DNA from 4 places in the Secundilactobacillus muriivasis genome. Region 4 is predicted to be linked to each of the others. Evidence: riboswitches for the same ligand, from Rfam matches in the RefSeq annotation. Region 4 holds a riboswitch; each other region holds the start of a gene.

Region 1 (5,941 bases), on a different contig from region 4:
CGCAACTGCTTCGACTAATCGGCCATCCGCTGGAATTTGATTACCACCTCGGAGTTGAACAAGGTCACCAACGACGAGTTCGGTCGCGCTAATCACTTGCGCCTGACCATCACGAATCACCGTAACTTCATGAACGTTCAGTTTTTTGAGCGCAGAGAGTGATTTTTCGGCACTGTGTTCTTGAAACATTCCAATTACAATGTTCAATGCTAAAATGGCACCAATCACAATTGGTTTCGTCCAACCACCGTTCACCGCAATCGCGAGATACGTTGATAACACCACTGCAAACAAAAGAACCAACGAGGCGACGTCTGACACATGCCTCCAGATTTTTTGAAGTAGCGAAGGCGGCTTTTCTTCCTGAAGTTCATTTCGGCCAAGTTGTTGCCGCTGCATCACCATTTCTTTGGTCAGGCCGCGGGATAGATCCGTCTTTAACTGTTCGGCAAGTTGTTGCCGGCTTTGGGTTGCAGTCGTCATTGTCATCTCGAGCAGTCCTTTCCTAATTCACTATTAAAAATCATCAGATAGTGAAATGAGATTGTATTTCTACTACTAGTGTATCGTATTTTACATTAAATATTATGATTACCATTAGAATTTTTCATGATTTTTTTGTGACCAAAATCAAAAAACCTTACCTAACGCAATTGTCAGGTAAGGCTTTTAAGCAACTAAGCCTCTTGGGCTTGTGCTGCTTGCGCTAAAATATTCAAGTAATTAAATGGTCGGTCAAAGTTTGGTTGGAACAGCATGTCCACCATTGCTAGGTCATCGATCGTGTTATGGTTTTGGATGCAAACCGACAATAAGTTAGCTGACTGTGAAATATCGTACTTACTCATCAGTGCGCCCCCTAAGATTCGGCGGGTTGCTGGATCATAAACCAATGACATTTGAACGGGTAACGTGGTTGGCATAAACTCTGGCCGATAATTATCTTCCATAATGACCTGCTTAGCTTCAATGCCTTGAGCGTGGGCGGCTTCATAGGTTAAGCCAGTTGAACAAATTGAAACGCCGTAAAGTGCCAAACCAGATGAGGATTGCGTACCCATGTAACGGGTCGTCGGTTTTACTAAGTTCTTGCCAACCAAGATGCCTTGTCGAACGGCATTAGTTGCCAATGGAATATACGCATTTTTACCCGTTGGGTTGTAGTGAACTGCTGCACTATCACCCGCAGCAAAAATGTCTGGATCTGAACTTTGCATGTAATCGTTGGTGATAATTGCCCCGTTTTCGGCCATCGTGACCTTGCCCTTTAAGAGTTCCGTGTTTGGCCGGAAGCCAATGCAAAGCACTGCTAAGTCAACCGTAACCGTTTCTTTATCGGTCTTGATCGTCACTTCCTGACCGTTCGTTTCAAAGGATTGCACCTTTTGATTCAACGCTAATTTAACCCCGTGCGCTTCGTAATCGGCTTCAATTTTATCCGTAAAACTGGCATCGAAGTACTTGGGCATCACCCGTTCTTGCGCGTCGATTAAGGTCACTTCATGACCATCAAGCGAGTAGGCTTCGGCTAATTCTGCCCCAATGTAGCCGGCACCAATCACGGCAATTCGTTTAGCACTTGCGGCTTGTTTGAATAATGCTTGTGCGTGCGCCCAATTCTTGCACAGCAATACCCGGTCACTGTCGATTCCAGGAATTGGTGGTACCACTGGCCATGAGCCAGTCGTCATCACTAATTTATCATAATGTTGCACACTGGTCTCACCAGTTGCCAAGTCTTCAACCGTCACGGTGTGCGTGCCATTATCCACGTTCTTCACGTTATGTTGCATCTGAACGTTGGCCCCTAACTTAGCTAACTCTTCCGGACTCGAGTAGAACAGCCCCTGTGGATCCTTCACTTGACCACCAAGGTAAAGTGCGATGCCACAAGACAGGAACGAAATCACGTCATTTCGTTCGTAAACGGTCACGTCCGCATCCGGATGTTCCGCTAAAATTTGTTTCGTCGCAAAGGTACCAGCGTGAGTACAACCAATGACAACAACTTTCATGAAAAATTCCTCCTATGTGGGTGCAGGTTATAACGTTAACTTGTTCACAACTATATTTTACACAACCATCATCACTTGTCAACGTTTTCACAAGTGAAACTGTTTTACCCGAGTTTTTCCCGGTTGTAAATGCGTTTGAATCAATTGGTATAACTACTTCGAGACACAAGAATCTTGAAGTGTACCGAGTTTTCAGTGAGCAAGCAATCTTTGTAACTGGCTTGCGCTTTTCTGACAAACACTGATTTATTTTTTCTAATTCTTCACAAATTTTCACGCAACTACGCTATCATAGGAGTTAATTTAACGATAAAGGAAGTTTTGTTATGCAACCACATTCAGCCTGTACCTCGATTCTAGTTGGGAAAGCCGCTAGTATCGATGGTTCCGTCATGATCGCCCGAAATGACGATACCTTTTACCCCCTCACGCCACAACGATTTTACATGCATGAGGCGGTTCACGATCGACACGAAATTCTAAAATCGACTCAAAACGGTTTTGAAGCCCCATTACCTGAAAACGGTGTGGCTTACCAAGCAACCCCCAACGTTGAAGTCGCTGAAAAGGGCCTGTACGAAGAAAGTGGCATTAACGCTAATAACGTTGCTATGAGCGCCACAGAAAGTGTTTACGGTAACCCTAAAGCACTGGCCTTTGATCCATTAGTTCCGGATGGTCTTGCTGAAGACACGATGCCAACAATGGTCCTTCCCGTTATCACATCTGCGCGCCACGGCGTTAGCGTACTTGGTGACTTGATCAAGCAATACGGTTCCCCTGAAGGCAACGCCGTTTTATTTGCCGACCACGATGAAGCTTGGTACATGGAAATCGTTACCGGTCATCACTGGGTTGCCCAACGCATTCCGGACGATGCCTACGTTGTGACGGCCAATCAAGTTGCCATTCAAAACGTAGATTTCGATGATCCTGACCAATTTATGTGGTCAGCTGGCATTCAAGACTTCGTCAGTGAGCACCACTTGAATCCGGACCCAACAACTTGGAACTTCCGTCGAATTTTCGGAACGGATACCGAAAAGGACCGCCACTACAACACCCCACGTGTCTGGTACGGCCAACGGTATTTAACTCCCGATGTGCATCAGGAACCCGATTCATCCGACCTGCCCTTCATCTGCCATGCAAACCGTAAAATTAGCGTTGATGACGTATCAGCTATCTTGGGCTCCCACTACAATGAAACCGACTATGATCCACTGGGACGCGGCCCACAAGCGCTCAAAACAAAGTTCCGGCCAATTGCGATGAACCGGACCCAAAATTCCCACGTCCTTCAACTCCGGAATGACGTGCCAGCTGCTCAGTCGGCCATCATGTGGCTTTGTTTAGGCGTTCCAGCCTTTAGTCCGTTTGTTCCATTCTTTGCAAATGCAACGGACACCGCCCCAACCTACAGCGCAACGCCACTGCACGCCGATAACGTCAGTGCCTACTGGCTGTACCGGAAATTATCCGTCTTGGTTGAATCCCACTACGCTGAATTTATTCAACCAGATATCGATTTTCTGACCGCTTCAAAGCAGGCTTTCACCGCTCACGTTGCGGCGACGGATACTGCAGCTAAGCAATTAGATGGCGCGGAATTGACTGCTTATTTAACAGCCCAAAATCGCGCGATTGCTGACGCTACTCAGGAACGCACGACGCAATTGATCAACCAGTTATTCGAACAAGGCTTAACGTTGTCGAAGCTAACGTTTAATATGGATGTGAATTTATAATGAACGACTAAACACCAGCATTCGTGGAATCAGCGAATGCTGGTGTTTTTGAGTTATCGTCAAGTGACGTGATTATCCTTACTATTGAACCATCAACCTCACTATATCGGCCAAATAACCGGACGTTAATCGAATTAATCATAATTTTGTTTGACATTTAACCGGTTTCCTCGTACGCTAGACTTAATCAAGAATCGGGGTGCCGTTGTGCTGAGATTACACCCGCTGAACCTGATCTGGTTAATACCAGCGAAGGGAGTTCTCTTGAAACCGACCGTCTAACGATAAGCTTATTTTAGTTGATTAATCATGGATGAAACCGTTTCAATTGCTCAAACAGCCTCGATTTTTAATCGCGGGCTGTTTTTTTGTTCGCTGATAACTTTAAGGAGATGATTACGATTCAACATCAATTTCACTGGCATCTGCGAGATGTCATCACCGTTGCAATTATTTCAATTTTTGTCGGCCTCATGTTTGTGGTTTCCGATTGGATCTACACCTTAGTTTATGCCATCCTAACCCCGCTTGGCTTGGGCCAGTTTGTTGGGGAAATTCTCTTTGGCCTATGGTGCATGGGTGGGCCACTTGCCTACATGATCGTTCGACTGCCAGGCGCACCACTGTTAAGCGAAATGATTGGGGCTCTGGTCGAAAGCTTTGCGGGCGGCCAATTCGGCATTATCGCCCTTGTTGCAGGCTTTTTCCAAGGTGTGGGGAGCGAGCTGGGATTCGCAAGTTTCAAATACCGGCGTTTTGACGTTCGATCACTGACCGTTGCCGCCATTCTTTCGACGATCATTACCTTCGCTTCAGCACTCTTTATTCACGGCTACATTAAGTTCTCATTGCCAATGTTGGCCGCTCTATTTTTAACTCGCCTCGTTTCCAACCTTGTTTTCTCAGTTGGGTTGGTCACATTGATTCACCGCATTTTAAAGCGGGCTCACGTTCTCAAAGTCGATCAAGTTAGCGCACACGTTTAGGAGGTATTCCCAATGACAGCACCACTTTGTAATTTAGACGGTTCCATTGATATTACCGGCTGCAAACTTAGCATTTATCCGATGAGCGACCAATTTGTCGATATCATCACAACCGCAATTAATCAATTAAATCAGCAATCCCTACCCGTCTGGTCCAAGACTGACCTATTCAGTACGACATACCGCGGTAATCAACAAAACGTGATCAACGTGGTCAAAGCGGCGACTCAGCTTTCTTATCGCGAAAACGTCCACGAAGTATTTGAACTCACCTTTTCCAAAGGGTGTCCCGGCGACGTCGACGCTGACCGTTATTTGAACGCTGAGGTGGTTGACCTAGTTGATGCAAGCCAAGTTCAAAACTTTAACGTTCATTGCAAATACTCGTTTTACGCCTTTGGTGATAACGATTATATGAACGAAATCGGCGCCATCGTTGATCTTGCCAAAGAACAAGGCCTCAACCCCACCAGCATGCACTACGCCACTGAATTAACCGGAACGGTTGATCAACTGTTCAAGTACTTCAATGATGCCTTGGCCTATGCGCATGAGCACATTCGCCACTACGTTCTTGAAGCCACAATTTCGGTGAATAGCCCTTCGCTCAAGTAGTGCTTCACTAATGCGTGATTTATCAATAAACAACAAAAACGTAACAGGCTGATAACTTTCAACTCTGACGGCTTATTTTCGAGTGCTAGTTCATATGCCTGTTGCGTTTTTTGTTGTCGTTTATGTCCAGCGTAAGTGTTGGGTGCGATTTGGGTGCGATTTGGGTGCGATTTGGGTGCGATTTGGGTGCGATTTGGGTGCGATTTGGGTGTAGGCTGTTTGTCATCGCTTCGCTCACCAAAGCCGCATTGAAAAGCGCTCGTTGAGGCTACAAAATTCGGCGCCACTTAAACTGTTATTTCCAGGGTTCCTGAAGTTATAGAAACTTGTCAACCACGCGCTTTCTGGCCACCACGCCGAATGGTGCTGCGCGAGACTGAGAGCTGCATGTAAGGGCACTTCGATAAAACCGCCAGACCCGGGCGCTTTCACCGGAGTGCCCTTACATTACGCTCTCAACCCGTCTCGCTCCGCACATTTACGCTGGACACAAGCGACAACAAAAAACGTGATCTAAAAGTCAATCATCGACTTTCAGATCACGTTTTTAACTATTAGCTATCGATAAACTACAACT
Region 2 (5,941 bases), on a different contig from region 4:
TGGCTAGGGCGCTAAAAATGTTATCTGGGAAAAAGTTCAAAATCGTGGTTGCCCAGTCACCGCTGGCGGTTTGGACGGCACTTTTAGCATGAAGTTGACCAAGTTGAAGCCCACTACCGGGACGGAAGAGTAGTCCCATGCCCAAACCGATTGCCGCGGCAATCACAGTTGTTACGAAGAACCAAAGGGCGGTTTTACCGCCTAAGCGGGAAAGGGCTTTGTGATCGAGGCTACCGATGGCTTCAATCACGGCGCCAAAAATTAGGAATACAACGGACATCTGAATCAAGCGTAGAAAGATATCCCCAATGATTTTTAAACTAGCGAGCTGATGGCCGCCGACGATACCAAGCCCCATGCCGACGATCATGCCTAATGTAATTTGGGTTGTTAAGTTTAAACGTTTGATAGTAACTGCCTCCTAGTATGCTTGAGCGTGTAAGCTCGCAGTGAGTAACTTGATGCCGGTTTGAAGGTCCGCAAATTCGGTCCGTTCTTCTGGTGCATGGCTAATGCCGTTGATACTCGGCACAAATAACATCGTGGTGGGAACAAACTGACTCATGATCATACTATCGTGACCCGCGCCAGAGGCGAGTTGCATGCTGGTTAACCCAAGCTGATCAGCCAGCTTTTGATTGAGTTGACAAAGGTCATCAGCTAATTGAACGGGTCGGTCATGCACCCAACGGTCAACAGTGATGGTTAAGGTATGATCTGGGTGATTAGTGGTTAAATGAGTCAGCTGCATTTCGAACTGGTCCAAAATTCCATCAATGGTATGGCGACAGTCGATCGTAAAGGCGACCTGCCCGGGGATGACGTTGGCGGTATTTGGTGAAACGTCAAACTGGCCGACCGTAAACGTAAGCGTTGGACTCAGCGTTTTCGCAATCTGGGCAAGTTCATGAATCAGATTAACGGCCACCTGAAGGGCGTCGTGTCGCTGATCCATTGGGGTCGTTCCTGCGTGATTAGCGGTACCAGACACCGTTACGGTAAATCGGCGTTGACCAACGATGCCAGTCACTAACCCAATCTGAGCTTGATGTTGGACGAGACGCGGTCCCTGTTCAATGTGCAGTTCAGTAAAACTAGCCGGTAGTGCTGGTCGTTCGTGGCGGACGCCAGGCAACGTCAGCAATTGTTGAACCGCGGTTTGTCGAGCATCGTCAAAATTGATACCCGATGGATCCGTAATTGCGGTCGTTTCAGCTAAGCCGGTATAGTGTTTGGAGCCACTAAAAGTTGCCGGAAATCGGCTGCCTTCTTCTTCACTAAAGGAGATCAACCGAAGTGGTCGTTGGGGTTGCCCGTGAGTTTGTTGCAGGGTGGCAATCGCGTGAAGACCACCCAAAACACCGTAGAGACCATCGTAACGACCACCATTTGCCACCGTGTCCATGTGCGAACCAGTCGCAACTGCTGGGGCGTTCGTTTGACCCGGTAAGTCTAAGTAGACGGTTCCGTAGTCGTCAACGCGTACCTGCATCCCAATTGATTGGCCAAATTGAATCAACGCTTGTTGCGCTGCGACCCAGTTGGGGGTGTAGACCAGCCGGTTTTGCCCCGGTGTCGCGTCAGATAGGGCGTTGATTTGATCCATTTGATTGAGAAACGTCTGCCAATTAACCGTTAAAGGCGTCATCGTGATTACGACTTCTTACTAAGGCCGGTCAGAGGTGAGGACGCAACGGCACCGTGTTCGATCACGCGGCCAGGTTCAGCTAAAAAGGCTTTTCGGCCGGCGTCAACGGCAAGCTTAAAGGCTTCAGCCATCAGTGGAATGTTACCGGCAGTCGCCATTGACGTGTTGGCCATGATGGCATCGGCGCCCATTTCCATGGCTTCGGCAGCTTGGCTTGGACGACCGATTCCGGCATCAATGATGATTGGCACGTCGATTTCATCGATTAAAATCTGAATGAGATCCTTGGTTGCGAGACCTTTGTTCGTCCCGATTGGCGCGGCTAATGGCATGACCGTGGCAGCCCCGGCATCAACTAAGCGCTTGGCAACGTTTAAATCTGGCAGAACGTAAGGCATTACGATAAAGCCTTCTTTAGCCAGAACCTCAGTTGCTTTAACGGTTTCATCGTTATCGGGCATCAGGTATTTTTTATCCGGTACCACTTCCAATTTGATAAAGTTGCTGCCACTGAGTTCGCGGGCTAATCGGGCAGTTCGGATGGCTTCTTCAGCGTTAGTCGAACCTGACGTGTTGGGCAAGATCGTAATGCCTTCTGGAATGTAGTTGAGGATGTTTTCTTCGGCCGTGTTGGTCCGGCGAAGTGCCATGGTAATAATTTGCGCGTTGGCGTTTTTGATTGCTGAATCAATGAGTTCGTACGAATATTTACCAGATCCTAAAATAAAGCGTGAGGTAAAGGTGTGACCCGCAATGGTAAGTACATCAGTTTCAGTTGTCATGTGAATGACCTCCTAGATAGTTGAGTGACCTAAAATCAATCGGGTAATCATGTTAGCTTCGTGACCGGCGGCAATCATGACGCGTGGCGCCATTAAGCCTTCGGCACCGGTTGACGTGTTATCGCCAGCAATGTAGACGTTTGGACGAACCTGTTTGGTAGTGATGCTGTTCGAACTATGAACACCAGCCATCCCAGTTGCCATCACGATTGGCTTATGTGGGAAGAACTCACTGGCCGCATCCAGCAACATCGCTTTAGCGGCGGGGTTGTCAAATGCCTCGCAGATGATGTCGCAATCGGCAAATAAATCGGCCACGTTGTCGTGCGTAATCTCAACGATGGCGGTATCGATGGTCACGAAAGGGTTAAATTCCTGCAGGTTTTGCTTGAGTGCCGTCACTTTATCCATGCCAACTTGACTTAACTTGTACTGTTGGCGATTGAGGTTGCTGAGTTCGACGGCATCAAAATCAATTAACGTGAGGTGGCCGACGCCGATTCGAGCAAGCGCAATGGCAATGTTAGACCCCAGACCGCCAGCGCCAGCGATAGTCACGTGTGCCGCGCTAAGCTTTTCGGTTGAGTCGGCCACGTTGCGGGCCTTCATGCCGGTATAAACGTCGTTAATGTCGAGTCCCTGAAGTTGTGGTTGTGTCATGTAATGGGGCCTCCTAACGACCGCCGCCGACAAACGAGATCAATTCTAGTTTGTCGTCCGGTTGGATCTGAGTGGTTTCAAATTGTGGTCGGTGTAAAATCTCACCGTTTAATTCCACCACGATGTTGTCAACTGGTGCTTGTCGACCAGTTAAGAATGCGAAGACGGTTTGACCAGCTGCTTGTTGCGCTGGTTCGCCATTGACCATAACCATAAAAAAAGCCCCTTTCTTAGTAGTTTAGCTACCGAGAAAGGGGTGCGGTCAACTTGATGGGGTGCGTCAGTCACACCCTCCGTCAACTAAAAAAGCCCTTCCAAGTTGACGGAGGAAGGACTTCGGGCGGGGTTAAGTGCCGCCATCAAATTTAAGTCAGTCTTCCTTCGGTAGTACAAACTACATCAGGTTCGATGGGTATCATCTCAGCCGTTACCGGCACCCCAGACGAACTATTCCATTTTTTGAGAATTGTGAGTCGCGTTGGACTCAATACGTTATTTATAAGCAATTTCTTGGTGATTGTCAAGCAGTCCGAACAATTCGGTACAAAATAATTGGTTCGTTAAGTAATTTAGGCTGGTTACCGATTGAATGCGCAAACATCAGGAAAAACTAACCGAAAAATAAAAAAATTACCCTGAAATTGCCGATGATTCAAGGAAAACGACAATTTCAACGAGTAATGGTACTGTACAACCAGATTTGAATCAGGTACACTAACCGTGATTTAAGTTAGAAATTGGCTTAGACCAGTTTGAGGAGGCGAATAAGATGGCGATTAAACGGCCATTGTACTTAGTGACGGATCGGTTGGACTTGACCAACGCGGCATTTTTAGCGCGCATCAAAGTAGCATGTCAGGGTGGTGTTGATCTTGTTCAGTTACGCGAAAAGACCCTGTCAAGTCGTGACTATTATGAATTAGCACAGCAGGTGAAGACCATTACCGATCAGTTCAAGGTGCCGCTATTGATCGATGATCGACTTGATATTGCATTAGCGGTGCAGGCAGCCGGGGTGCATTTAGGTCAAAAAGATCTGCCTGTCGCAGTTGCTCGGCAGTTGTTGGGGCCGGATGCCATTATCGGGGCAACGACCAAGACGTTGGCGCAGGCTCAAACGGCGGTAAGCGAAGGGGCAGATTACTTAGGGGTTGGCGCAATTTTTCCAACCACGACCCACGTTGAAACCGTTCAAACCAGCGTTGAGACGTTGACGGCCATTAAAAAGGCGGTGCCGATTCCGGTATACGCGATTGGTGGGTTGAATGCAACGAACGTTGACGCGGTCAAACCGGCGGCGGTCGATGGTGTCGCAGTGGTTTCCGCCATTATGAAGGCGGATGACCCATTCAGTGCAACACAGCAGTTACGGCAACGGGTGATTGACGTTACCCAAAAATAAACATCACAATTAAAAAAAGCTAGGGGTGCTCGAACTGAGCTGAGATGGCAATGCCAGACCCTTTGAACCTGATAGAGTTAGGACTCGCGGAGGAAAGCTGATCACACGCACGTTGACTAACTCTTGAAGACCCTTCAGGAGCTTTTTTTATTGGTCAAACGAAAGGAAGCGGGTTGGATGGTAGCAACGCAAACGGTAAAAGATACGCTTATGGCGGCAATTGATGCCCAACAAGCGGAGTTGGTCGCACAGTTAAAAACGTTAGTGGCGTTTAAAACGGTTTCCCCACCAGCGAGAAATACCGCACCGTTACAGACGCAATTGGCTCAGCAGTTAACTGAATTAGGATTTCAGGTCAAGCAACAGGCATTTCAGACGACGGATCAACTGGTGTCAGCAACGTTGCCGGGGAACGATGGCCAGCAAGGGCATAGTTTATTACTCAACGGCCACGTGGATGTGGCAACGGTGACGGATGCGGATCGTTGGCAAACGGATCCGTTTGAGCTGGTGCAACAAGGTGATCGCTTAGTGGGGCGTGGCTCAAGTGATATGAAGGGTGCCATGGCGTGCTATTTATATTTGTTTAAGTTACTTAAACAGTTTGAAGTTCCACTGGCTGGTGATTTAAAATTTCAATCAGTCGTGGGTGAAGAGGCCGGCGAAGCCGGAACCAAGACGTTACTGGAACAGGGCGAACGAGCCGATTTTGCGATTGTGGGCGATACCAGTAACCTGAAGTTTCAGGGTCAGGGTGGTGTGATCACTGGTTGGATCACGTTGCGCAGTCCACACACCTACCATGATGGCAATCGGGTCAACATGCTTCGAGCTGGTGGTGGGTTGAAAGCAGCCAGCATGGTTGAGAAAATGCCCGTTGTGATCACGGCGCTTCAAAAGCTGGAACACTATTGGGCGGTCACGAAACAGTATCCTGGTTTCCCAGCTGGTACGGATACAATCAATCCAGCGTACATCGAAGGTGGCATTCACCCAGCCTTTGTGGCCAATGAATGTCGGTTGTGGATTACCGTCCACTACTACCCAAATGAAACGGCGGCGCAAGTGACAAAAGAAATTGAAGCTCAGGTAACTGCGGCGACTCAAGCTGATCCGTGGCTCAAAGACTGTCCACCCATTTTTAGCTGGGGTGGGGACTCGATGTTGGTGGACAAGGGTGAAGTCTTTCCGCCGTTAACCATTGACGAAACGTCATCGGCAATTCAACAATTGCGTCAGGCACATGAGGCCGAATTGGGTCAACAACCTGAAACTGAAATGTCAACATCGGTGACGGATGGTGGCTGGTTCGAGGCGTATGATATTCCGGCAGTTACTTACGGGCCTGGGGAGATGTTGATGGCGCATAGCGATAACGAATCAGTGTCGTTAAATCAGTTAATTGCATATACCAAAATCATTGCTAACTTTGTTTTAGATTGGTGTCAA
Region 3 (5,941 bases), on a different contig from region 4:
CGACACAACGGGCCGGTAGTAGTATTTGACCACCTTTAACGCTTCTGGTGAAATATCAGTGCCCACGTAGGTACCGTTTAACCCGGCGACCACTTCTTGATTAATGTCGTTGCCGCCAAACCGCTGGTGCAACAGGTTTAACACGCTGTGAACTTGGTCATCCGAAATTGGGGTGATCTGCTTCAGCTCGCTACCACTGTGCACGATGGCACCGTTTTGGGAGATAAAGTCCATCTCATCCGCCACTTCAGCAAACTTATACCGCAACCGCTGGTACTGAGAGCCACTGGCTGCGACGAACCGGATGTGCTTTTCCTGCATCACCCGGAAAAGCCGCAGAAAGCGGTCCTTATCGTACGTCCGGTCATCCCGCAAAAACGTCCCGTCCATATCCACTGCAACTAGTTTAATCATGTCAGTCCCTCACTTCTTTAGTCTGCTATCTATCTTACCGGAAATTTAGCGGAATCTCAAAGCCGAAATAAAGACGATTCCCGCTTTCGTGTTCAGTTTAACTGACACTTGCCGGGAATCGTCTCAATTTAATCTTCTATATTATAGTTAGGCTTCTGGCCAAACTGTTTCGGCAATTTCTTTTACCAAGGTTAACTTAGCCCATTGTTGGTCTTCCGTTAACTGGTTACCTTCTTCAGTTGACGCAAAACCACATTGCGTTGATAGTGCCAAGTTTTCAAGTGGCACAACCTTAGCGGCGTCTTGGATGCGCGCAATCACAGCGTCCTTATCCTCTAATTCTGGGAATTTTGAAGTGATCAAGCCCAGTACCAACCGCTTCTTTGGCGCGTTGTTCCAAATCCGTGCTAGTGGCGCAAAGCTCCCAGCCCGTTCGTTGTCGTATTCCAAGAAGAGGCCGTCGTAGTTCAATTGACCCAAATAGTCAGCCACATCATCGTAGCTACCAGAGAACAGGTAGGTTGACTTAAAGTTCCCACGACAGATGTGGGTTGCGACAGTCAAGTCTTCAGGCAAGCCCTTCAAGAAGGCGTTGATCACCCGAACGCCATCTTCAGCTAACTTCACGTATTTAGCATGTTCATCCGCTTGGTCCTTGGTTTCGTTTAACTTGCTGATCAAGAAGGCCCAAGTCGTGTCATCGATTTGAAGGTAACGACAGCCGAGGTCGTAGAAGTGCAAGGCCGTATCGTGGTAAGCTTGCGCAACGTCTGCCAAGTAAGCATCCCAAGTTTCGTAAAATTCGTTCCAACGGTCACTCCGATTGTCACGGAATAACATCGTTGGTGATGGAATGGTTTGCTTGACGCGCACGTCAGCTGGCGTGATTGCTTGCAGGTACTTGAAGCTGTCGTAGAATGGGTGATCCGGGTTAGCGGCAACTTTACCAGTAATTTCAACGTTATCGGTCCGCGTTGTGTCGCCCTTGAACTTGTAGCTCTTGTGGTAATCGTATTTATCGACCCCGGTCAAGTTCCACAAGAAGTCTAAGTGCCACCAACTGCGGTTAAATTCACCGTCAGTCACGTCCTTAAAACCTAACGCAACTTGCTTTTCAACGATCCGCTTCGTTTCCTTACGTTGAATCTCAGTGAGTTCAGCGGCAGTGATTTTGCCAGCTGCTAAATCCTTGTGGGCCTGTTTTAAATCTGCTGGCCGTAATAAGCTGCCAACGACATCGTAACGGTTTGGGTATTGGGTTAAAGTAGTTTCAGTCATATTGAATTGCCTCCTGGAAGTTAACGTCAAAGATTGCTAAGAATAAAAAAAGCCGCCCCCTGTCTCTACGACAAGGGGCGACAATGCGCGGTACCACCCTTACTGTGTGCGATCACTCGCACCTCATCGAGACGCAAGCGCGTCCCGAACACGTAACGGTTGCCACCGAATGACCAGCCCCACGGACCAATCATCAACTACTCAGAGTTCATCTTTGTCAGCGTAACGACGACTCCTTCCCACCAACCGGAGTTCTCTGCAGACGCGCAACTGACGCTCTTCTCTTCAAAGTTTTTAATTTGACGAATTAAAATTTAATGACAAATATAGTCTGATTATGAGCAGTTGTCAAATTTAATTTTCAGTTTCGCTAAAAATACTCACCTGACACCGCTACCCTAACTCACGACTAGCAACGCTTTGCTCGGTTTCAAAGATTCATCAGATACCAAACGTTACATGCCCCGTGTTCTGATTGTGGTAACGGTTTGTCGAGCTGTTCAAAGCCCACTTTCAGGTACAACTGATTAGCTGCCAACATCGTATCAAAGGTCTCCAGATAGAGCTTTTGATAATGCTGTTTTGCAAAGGCAAAACACGGTGGCAATAACTGGGTTGCCGTACCGTGGTGCCGGTATTCAGGATCAACGTAAAGTTTCTGTAACTCCGCGATGCCTTCTTCTGGTGCAATTGGGCCAACACCGCAGCCGCCGACTACCCGACCGTCATCTGCTAGGGCCACGAAGTATTTGGCATCCGGGGTCTTGGCGTACCACTCGCTTAAGTGGTCAACAAATGGGTCGTAGTAGGCTGTGTGCGGGAGGTTGAGGTGAAGCTGTTCCAGACAAGTCCGGAGAATGTGCGCCATTTGGGCGTCGTCTTGTGGGGTGATTTCTCGAATTTCCATTATTTCCATCTGCTTTCGTGGTTGCTTTTGAGTTATTGTACTGGTGTGTTGGGGGTTGTGCAAGGGGCTGGGGAAAATTAGAAAGTAGTGGTTGAACGAGATTGGGGTTAGCGGTTTTAGATTGATTGTGGCGTATTTTCCGGTACGTTCTGGTAGTGCGTTAGGTATGAGCGCGTCTTGGTCACGACCTTGTGATACTGGCGACGTGCTTTCTGGCAGCGTTGGTTTCGGCTCTGTTTGGGCTTGGATTTCTCAGATTTTGCTTATTTTGTGAAGTTTGTCAGCAGTTGTGTTTTTCGGCCACCACGCCGAAATGCGTGAAAAAAATCAAAGTGTTATGTATAAGGGCGCCCAAGCAATACCAGCCAAGGACCGGCTGATATTGCTTGGGCGCCCTTATACGCCACACTTTAACCGATTTTTTCACGCTCTACCACTTTTGCTCATCCAACGCCATCTGCCAAAACGCCAACTCATACGCACTACTCCGCACAAAGGACGTCTGCATCTTCGCGCGCGTGTCGTCATCCGCTTGTTCGGCTGCTTGGTTTGTCAGCGCGATCATTTGGTTGACGCTATCCGTATAGGTATCGCTATCGTACGTTTCGATCCACCGTTGGTACAGCTCTTTTGGTGAGCCTTGCGCGACTAGTTGCTGGCCAATTTGGTTATAGAGCCAATAGCATGGCAACAAACCCGCAATCGCTTGGGCTGTCGTGCCCCGGTAAAGTTCCGCGTACATGTGGTTGACGTAGTTGTACGCCGTTGGCGCGATTGGTGTGTGTGCTAATTCGTCATCAGTAATGTTGAGTTGCTCAAAGAAACCCTCACGTACAGCAATTTCGCCGTCTTTTAAGCCCTGTGCACCGGCCATCAAGAAGGCCTTGGCCTTGTCATCCGTTAATTGATCGGCAATCTGTTCGTGCAACTTACCAAACTCGCTCAAATAGTACCGGTCTTGAATCAAATAGTACCGAAATACCTCACTGGGTAAGCTCCCCGCACTCAACTGGTGAATGAACGGATGGTCAAAACTCTTCTGCCACAATGGGGCTGCCGCCGTATGGATCTGATCTGTAAAGGTTGTCAAAATAGGTCCTCCTCAAGCGCAAAAAAGCCGACCGGAGTCATCCCCAGTCGGCAGTTAGTTAGCAAGTCACATTAACTTTCCTACGCGAGGGTTAGCTCACAGGTTCAAAGGGTTCGGCTCGACACCGTCTCAGCAAATTGCGCCCCTAGTTAATTTAAATTAAGTTCTGTTGTCATTATAGCACAAGTTTCGCAAGCGTCGTCTAACGTAGCAAATACCCACCATCAACCGGCAACATCACGCCAGTCACGTAATCCGAGGCTGCACTCGCTAAGAAGACCATCGGCCCCATCAATTGGTCTGGTGTGCCCCAATCACCCGATGGAATGTGCCCTTGAATTTCAGGACCACGGACAGGATCATTTTGTAGCGCCGTGGTCATATCCGTTTTGATATATCCCGGCGCAATTCCGTTCACTTGAATATGGTCTGGCGCTAAGGCATCCGCATAGGCCCGCGTTAGTCCTAACACAGCGTGCTTACTAGCGGCATATGGAAAAATTCGCTTACCTGCCCGGTACGACTGCATCGACCCGATGTTAATAATCTTACCGTGTTGTTGCTTGACCATCACCTTGGCGGCCGCGTGAGACAAGTAGTACAACCCGTTCAAGTTTACGTCGATCACTTTTTGCCAGTCTTCATCGTTGAAGTCGAGCACGTCGTTTCGAATCTGGATGCCCGCGTTGTTCACTAAAATATCCAAGTGGCCAAACTGAGCCAAAACAGCGGCCACGATGCGGTCGGCAGCGGCCGGATCCGTAATGTCTTGCTGTAAGAACCCAATCTGCTGACCATTTTGCTCAACCTTTTGTCGGGTGTCATCCCAACCATTCTGGGACGCACTCACCACGAAAATATCTGCCCCATAAAGCGAGAGTGCCTCGGAATAAAACTGACCCAATCCGCGGGCGCCACCCGTGATCAACGCCACCTTACCGTTCAGCGAAAAACTATTTCGATCAAACGTCGTCATTTGAAGTCCTCCTCATCGATTGTTTTCACCTCAAATTTTAACCCTTTCGCGAATTCAGAACCAGCAGCGTACCCAAACAATTTTAGAAGTTGCAAAATAATTCAGCTAGAACCTCGCTTTTTAGCAATCAATCGAGTATCATAAGATTAACCTTTTCAAAAAATTACATTAAATTCCCTTTAATTTTTGGAGGTTTCTTGAAACAAATTTGAAAACGATTGGTGCATTCCTGAATTTCGCGCCACCATTCCCTTATGAAACTTGCTTTCATATTTTTTCAAGGTACTCATTTTTGATTCTCAATTTATTTAACTTGCTTCGCATCACGCATTGAAATGATCATTATTTCAATATTCCAATCAACGTCCTTTAATTTTCAGTTCGTTACCATCCTCAGGTGCTTCTTCCCGGAAAAACCAATGGTAACGCGCTTTCAAGCCGATTTAATTTGTTGGAATTAGCCTGAAACAATCATAAGTTTCAGCTATACCATTCCCGGGCTAACGAGTTGACAGAATCGGTTTAATACCTTATATTTTCGGACATAGGAGCGTGATGACATGCAAAATAGTAACCTAGACCAAAGATCAATCAACGCCTTAAGATTCTTGAGTGTCGATATGATTGAGAAGGCTAACTCTGGCCACCCTGGTCTCCCATTAGGCGCAGCGCCAATGGCTTATACTTTATGGACTAAACATTTAAACATTAACCCAACTGACCAAAAATGGGTCAACCGCGACCGCTTTATTCTCTCTGCCGGCCACGGTTCCGCTTTGCTTTACAGTCTGTTACACCTGTCAGGTTTCCAGCTGACCATTGACGATTTGAAGCAATTCCGTCAATTAGGCAGTAAAACCCCTGGTCACCCTGAATACGGGGTGGTTGACGGCGTTGAAGCAACGACTGGTCCCCTTGGCCAAGGCTTTGGGATGGCTGTCGGGATGGCAATGGCTGAAAACCATTTAGCTGCCCAATACAACCAACCTGGCTTCAACATTATGGATCACTACACCTATGCGTTAGCCGGTGATGGTGACCTGATGGAAGGCATTTCGCACGAAGCTGCTAGTCTTGCTGGACACTTGAAGCTTGGTAAACTGATCGTCTTATACGATGACAACAGTGTGTCGTTGGATGGTCCAACCGATATGGCCTTTACCGAAGACATCACCAAGCGGTTCGAAGCTTACGACTGGCAAGTGTTGCACGTGGCTGACGGTAACGATGTGGCTGAAATCAGCGCCGCTATCGAATACGCTAAGCAACATACCGA
Region 4 (5,941 bases):
CTTTAATCAATATTATAAAACTTTCTTGAAAAAAGCGGTATGAAAAATTACAAAATGATTAGGAAAGGTGTAACCCAAAGAGGGCAATTTGCAGAAGAATTAAACTGCCAATTAAAATGGCCCAGTCACGCCAACTCACACTAACCGTTCTGTAGAAACTTCGCGGCGCCCCTTCGACAAATCCGTGTGATGTCATGGCTTCCGCTAGGTTTTCGGACCAGTTCAACGAGGCCAAAATGGCTTTGAAGTAGAGCTGTGGTGACCAGAAATGTAACGTTTGGCCTCGCATATTACCAGCTGCCCGAATGATGTTCACTTCGCTAACGATTTTCGGTAATAGATTAAAAGCACCTAAGAATCCGTAGGCAAATTTACTGGGCAGGTGGGCGTTTTGTTCCAACGACATAATTAGGTCGGCGATCGGCGTCGTTAACGTCGCGGCAGAACCCACGAAGACGTAGGCGTAGATCCGGGTGAACAGGACTAGCGCAAAGTGGGTGCCGGCGTCGGATTGAAGCAGAATTGCCACAGCTAACGCAACGGCTGGAATCAACGGCGTCACCAGTAAGAGGCCGACTCGTTTCCAAGGGGTCCGGTGAATCAGAATCGTTAATAGACCAATCGCTGCCAGCACCACGTTAACAATCCAAGTGTTGGTAAATGAAATTTCCAGTGCAATCAGCACGGCTAACAGAAACTTTAAACTCGGGTTCATTGTGCGAGCCTCCCAACGTACTGAAGTTGCTGATCCGCCAGCGCCACGTGGTAGTCGATTAGGGTGTCGATGCCGAATAGTTGGTGACTGACAATGATGTAGGTTTGGTGGCAGTCGCGAACGACCTGTTTCATGAGTTGAAGAATCTGTTGAAGTGACGTAAAGTCCAGACCGGTAAAGGGTTCGTCAAATAACAGGACGGGCGTGGCCATCATCAGCATTTCTAAAATTTGAAGTTTCTTTTTTTGACCGCCACTTAGTGAGTAGACGACCTGTTCTTGGAGGCCATCGAGGTGTAACTCGGTTAAAAAGCCGTCAAGCTTGTCCCGGAAGTAGTCGGCTTGCTGGCTATTCTTCAAGGAGAGGTCGAGTTCTTCTGCCACGGTCACGTTTAAAAACTGTTGACTGGCATCTTGGAAGACTAAGCCAAGTTGCCGATAAAGTGGCTTGGGGCGGAGTTTGCTAACTTCTTTATCCGCCAGTTTGATGGAACCATCGTAGCGTCGTAATTTAGCAATCGCAGTCAATAACGTTGATTTACCAGAACCGTTTGGCCCTGTCAGTAGGGTGACACGGTTTTGGTAGAAATTAAAATCGGGTTGATCTAGCAAAACCCGTTCACCAGCTTGCAGGTGCAAATGGTCAAGGGTAATCAGAGCCTGTTCATCTTCTGGCTTAGGCAGTGCCAGTGACGTTTCGGTGACGGTTTCGCGGGTAAACTGGTTCAACCGGTCACTGGCCTCGGTAGAACTGAGATGGGTGAGTTCGGTGCCACCAGCGTTTAGCAGGTACATTTGGTCTACCAATGGTGCATAGTCTTCCAAATCATGATCGGCAATGATGATCGTCTTGTGTTCTTCGCGTTGCAGTTGAGATAACTTCGCCAATAACACCTGCCGCGCATCCGGATCAACACTGGCGAAAGGTTCGTCCAAGAGAATCGTATCGGTGGCCATGACCACGATAACTGCCAACGCCACCTTTTGCTTTTCACCACCAGATAAACTGTTTAGTTGCCGGTGTCGTAGATCGTCAATACCAACGTAGGCCAGGGCGTGGTCAACCCGAGCGGACATCTCACTAGGAGCCACTTGTTGATTTTCCAAGGTGAAAATCAGTTCGTTTTCCACGGTATCCATGGCGAATTGCTCATTGGGATTTTGAAACATCATGGCGACCATTGCTGCGCGGTGCTCAGCGTCGATTTGGTCAACCGGTTGACCGTCCAGCGTAATCTCGCCAGCTACTTGATGCCCCGCAAACTGGGGGTACAAACCGCTGATGAGTTTCAACAGGGTGGATTTGCCAGAACCGGATGGGCCGGTGAGCAGTGAAAACTGCCCCGTTGGAAATTCCGCTGAAAGCTGATCCAGAGTCAACTGAGCGTCAACGCTGGCGTCATCGTTACTCGGATATGCGAATGAAAGTTGATTGACAGAAACGGTTGCCATGGTGTGAGACCTCAATTCTAACGAGAAGTTTGTGGAAGCAAGTGGGTGCGGTCGAGCAGGTTAACGATGGCTCTAGAAATCAAGCCGCCGAAAATAAACATGGAAATTAACCGAATGACGAAGAGGGCCACTAATAGACCAAGGTGGTAGGCGGCGTAACCGTTACGTGCCATGTCCCAAGCGAAGGTCACGATGGTGGTGGTCAACACACTCAGGTTCAGGCTGAACCAGTCGTAACGCTTGTAGCCAGTGAAGGCGAAGCCGAGTTCGGAAGCGACCCCTTGAACGACCCCGGAAATCATGGTTGCAGCGCCCCATTGGCCGCCAAAAAACATTTCAACCACGGAACCCAAGAATTCACCTAAGGTTGCCGAACCGACTTTTTTGAACAAGTAACCAGCCAGTGGACCGGCCATGCACCAAACGCCCATCAAGATGTCGTTGGCAGCGGGTCCTAAGCCAATTGGCGTCATAGCTACGGTCAAGATGTTGTAGACCGGTCCAATGACCCAGTAAATGACCCCGAAGAAAATAGCGATCAATGCAAGTAAGATAATGTCGCGCAAATGCCATGCGTTAGAATATTTCATGAATAATTCCTTCTTTCAATAATATGGCCTAAACGGTGACGTTGAGTGATCAAGTCAACGTCGGACGCAAAACGAGCCAGAGATAAACGTTAGTTCATCTCTGGCTCGTCCTTTTGGCTTGATTAAATTAATCGCGATTAAAAAAGTATTATGCTCCCTTCGCTGGTACTAACCAGATCAGGTTCAATGGGTGTATCTCAGCCAAAAGGCACCCCAGATAACGTTTAGTTCACTCTAAAGTCTACACGCCAGCCGGGTATTTTGCAATGATTATCTCTGATTGGTCTGTGCCAAACCGGGATTAGTCGAGCATGGACTTGCGCGTGATTGACAGTGGGCTGGACGATCAATTGATGGTTATTCGTGAAACTAAAAACACACGCTAGGCTAAACGCCACGGCGTGTGTTTATTTTGATGAATTCAGTGAGTTTAGCGGTTCGTCACTAAGCTTCGTTGACCTGTCCCAACCGCTTTAAGTTTGGAATCGTCAGCATGGTGACGAAGCTGATTAGGTAGAGCACGGCGAGGAAGCCCATGACGACCATCAGTGAGTAGTGGTCCATCAGGAAACCGATGGCAACGGATGAGAATCCGCCGATGGCCCGACCAACGTTGACGATCACGTTGTTGGCAGTTGAGCGAATCTCAGTCGGGTACAAGCGGCTGATGACCGCACCGTAACCGCCGAACATCCCGTTGGAGAAGAAGCCTAGAATGGCACCGGCAATCAACAAGGTGACTTGGTTAAAGGCGAGGGTGATGCCAAATACTGCAATGGCTGAAGCAATCAGGAAGATACCAAACGCCCGCCGTGGACCGAAGTAGTCCAAGATGCTGCCGAAAGTCATCATCCCGATACTCATCCCAACGATGGTGGCAATCATCCAAACGGAAGAGCCAGAAACGCTCAAGCCAAGCTTTTGTTGCATGATGGAAGGCAACCAGTTCATCAATCCGAAGTAACCGGCGATTTGAACGACCACCATGACCATTAAGGCAACGGTTTGGTAAGCTAAGGCTGGTGTTTTGAAGAGGGCACTGATGCGAACCGTTTTCTTGGGGTCAACTTCAGCTTTGCGAGCGGCGATGAATTCGTCGCTTTCGTGCAGGTGGCGACGGATGAAGTAGGTCAATCCAACGGGCACAAGGCCGAAGACGAAGAGGGCACGCCAGCCGAGCATTGGTAAGATAATTGCGGCACAGATGGCAGCGAGGATCGCCCCAACTTGACCGCCAATCGCTGCAATCGACGTCATTTTACCGATTTTGTTACGATTAAAGTTTTCAGCGATCAGCGTAATCCCAACGCCGTATTCCCCACCAGCCCCAACGCCGGCGATGAAGCGGAAGATGTAAACCAAAGTGATGTTGCTAGCAAAATACATGGCAGCAGTGGCGAAAGCAAAAATGAAAACGGTGTGGGAGAAGGTCCGCACCCGGCCGAAACGGTCGGCAATCAGGCCAAACAAAATACCACCCGCTAACATCCCTAAGTTAGTGATCGATGAAATCAATCCGGCTGCGGCACCGTTGATGTGTAAATCAGCGATGATCGATGATAGGGCAAACGAGAGAAATAAAACGTCCATGTTCTCTAGTGCAAAGCCCGCCGAGGTTGACGCAATCGTCCACTTCTGGTTGGTTGTTAACGCGTGGTCGCGTACAGTTGATGTTTCCATTATTCAGTTCCTCCAAAATGCTTGCTCACAGGCAAGCGTTATTTTTTACGGTTCGTGCCGTAGTTGTTGGGAGTATTTTGCCATAGATTTGAAGTCGATGCAAGCAGAAGTTTTGAGGTTTGATGTTGTGTGAGTGGTTTGTTACTTCTTTACGTTTGTGTTCAGTGACAGTGTTGGGTGTGATTTGGGTGTTGGCTGTTTATCGTCGCTTCGCTCGCCAAAGCCGCATGAAACCGGCGCTCTCAGGTTACAAAATTCGGCGCCACTTTGGCTGTTATTTCCAGGGTTCCTGAAGTTGTAGAAACTTGTCAACCACGCGCTTTCTGGCCACCACGCCGAATGGTGCTGCGCGAGGCAAAAGGCTATGTGTAACGGCCTCTAAGCCAAACTACCAAAACCCGGTAGTTTACCTTAGAGGCCGTTACACGCCGCCTTCCGACCGCCTCGCTCCGCACACTTACGCTGGACACAAGCGTAAGCCCATCCTTAAAACATACTTGACGCAAATCGCTCCCTGCGTTAAGCTTAAGTCAAATAGATAACTTTAACTTAGCCCAGAGAGACTAATAAGTTTACGACCAACCGCCACTTCTTGTGGGGACGAGTGAACCGTTTAGCCGTGAGCTGAACGGTTTTTTACGCAGGTGGTAAACGAAAATGACTGAGCGGGTTGATTGCAAAGAAAGGTGACGAGAATCGTGCGGCCAATTATTATTGCGTTAGATTTTGAAGATAAAGAGCAAGTGTTCACGTTTTTAGATCAATTTGACCACCAAGAGAACTTATTTGTAAAAGTTGGGATGGAGCTCTTCTACTTTGAAGGCCCTAAGATTCTAGCTGAATTGCGGAAACGGGGCATCCACGTCTTTTTGGATTTGAAACTCTACGATATTCCAAACACGGTTGAACAAGCGATGTATCAGTTAGGGCAACAAGAAGTGTCAATGGTGACCGTTCACGCCGCTGGTGGTGCTGAAATGATTCGCCGGGCTAAGCAGGGCTTGTTACGCGGAAGTGAAAAGGCCGGCGTGAAACCAGCTAAGCTGTTGGCAATCACGCAATTGACTTCGACTTCCGAAGAACAGATGCAAGACGAACAGTTAGTCACGGTCAGCTTAGCGGAATCCGTTAAGCACTACGCTCAATTAGCCCAGGAGAGTGGCGCAGATGGCGTCATCTCCTCTGCCTTGGAAGATCCCCGAATTCACCAAGCAACGTCGCAAGATTTCCTATGCATCAATCCTGGGATTCGGTTAGCCAGCGACAGTGTTGACGATCAAAAGCGGGTCGTGACGCCATCCGAAGCTGCTAGATTAGGCAGTAACGGGTTAGTAGTCGGTCGTTCGATCACCAAAGCCAGTGATCCAGTAGCAGCATACCAAACTATCGCAAAAGAATGGGGACTATCAAATGACTGAAATTGCACGTCAAATCGCAGCTGATTTATTAGACATCAACGCCGTTACCTTATCACCAAGCAAGCCGTTCCTGTGGGCTAGCGGTAT

What was found. A riboswitch is a leader RNA that binds a small molecule or an ion and turns the genes downstream of it on or off. The one in region 4 is predicted to bind thiamine pyrophosphate.
Region 1: another riboswitch for thiamine pyrophosphate. It lies ahead of ACYVR3_RS00465 (ECF transporter S component); the one in region 4 lies ahead of ACYVR3_RS12300 (ECF transporter S component).
Region 2: another riboswitch for thiamine pyrophosphate. It lies ahead of thiS (sulfur carrier protein ThiS); the one in region 4 lies ahead of ACYVR3_RS12300 (ECF transporter S component).
Region 3: another riboswitch for thiamine pyrophosphate. It lies ahead of tenA (thiaminase II); the one in region 4 lies ahead of ACYVR3_RS12300 (ECF transporter S component).

Annotation. Positions count from the first base shown of each region.
Region 1 covers NZ_BAABMI010000003.1:65,220-71,160, reverse strand. Annotated here, with positions in the region: gene ACYVR3_RS00480 (cation-translocating P-type ATPase) at 1-489, opposite strand, end outside; gene ACYVR3_RS00475 (FAD-dependent oxidoreductase) at 678-2,015, opposite strand; gene ACYVR3_RS00470 (C69 family dipeptidase) at 2,342-3,763, shown strand; TPP riboswitch at 3,949-4,038, shown strand; gene ACYVR3_RS00465 (ECF transporter S component) at 4,132-4,749, shown strand; gene ACYVR3_RS00460 (YkoF family thiamine/hydroxymethylpyrimidine-binding protein) at 4,762-5,364, shown strand; gene ACYVR3_RS00455 (peptide chain release factor 3) at 5,934-5,941, opposite strand, start outside.
Region 2 covers NZ_BAABMI010000046.1:28,997-34,937, reverse strand. Annotated here, with positions in the region: gene ACYVR3_RS11385 (dicarboxylate/amino acid:cation symporter) at 1-382, opposite strand, end outside; gene ACYVR3_RS11380 (M20 family metallo-hydrolase) at 422-1,648, opposite strand; gene ACYVR3_RS11375 (thiazole synthase) at 1,654-2,430, opposite strand; gene thiF (sulfur carrier protein ThiS adenylyltransferase ThiF) at 2,443-3,090, opposite strand; gene thiS (sulfur carrier protein ThiS) at 3,104-3,304, opposite strand; TPP riboswitch at 3,450-3,541, opposite strand; gene thiE (thiamine phosphate synthase) at 3,860-4,492, shown strand; TPP riboswitch at 4,504-4,604, shown strand; gene ACYVR3_RS11355 (acetylornithine deacetylase) at 4,643-5,941, shown strand, end outside.
Region 3 covers NZ_BAABMI010000033.1:43,915-49,855, reverse strand. Annotated here, with positions in the region: gene ACYVR3_RS08855 (HAD-IIB family hydrolase) at 1-414, opposite strand, end outside; gene ACYVR3_RS08850 (vitamin B12 independent methionine synthase) at 562-1,692, opposite strand; gene ACYVR3_RS08845 (GNAT family N-acetyltransferase) at 2,123-2,599, opposite strand; gene tenA (thiaminase II) at 3,030-3,689, opposite strand; TPP riboswitch at 3,750-3,846, opposite strand; gene ACYVR3_RS08835 (SDR family NAD(P)-dependent oxidoreductase) at 3,892-4,665, opposite strand; gene tkt (transketolase) at 5,226-5,941, shown strand, end outside.
Region 4 covers NZ_BAABMI010000055.1:9,053-14,993, forward strand. Annotated here, with positions in the region: gene ACYVR3_RS12290 (energy-coupling factor transporter transmembrane component T family protein) at 59-715, opposite strand; gene ACYVR3_RS12295 (ABC transporter ATP-binding protein) at 712-2,166, opposite strand; gene ACYVR3_RS12300 (ECF transporter S component) at 2,184-2,756, opposite strand; TPP riboswitch at 2,893-2,982, opposite strand; gene ACYVR3_RS12305 (MFS transporter) at 3,201-4,436, opposite strand; gene pyrF (orotidine-5'-phosphate decarboxylase) at 5,132-5,854, shown strand; gene pyrE (orotate phosphoribosyltransferase) at 5,847-5,941, shown strand, end outside.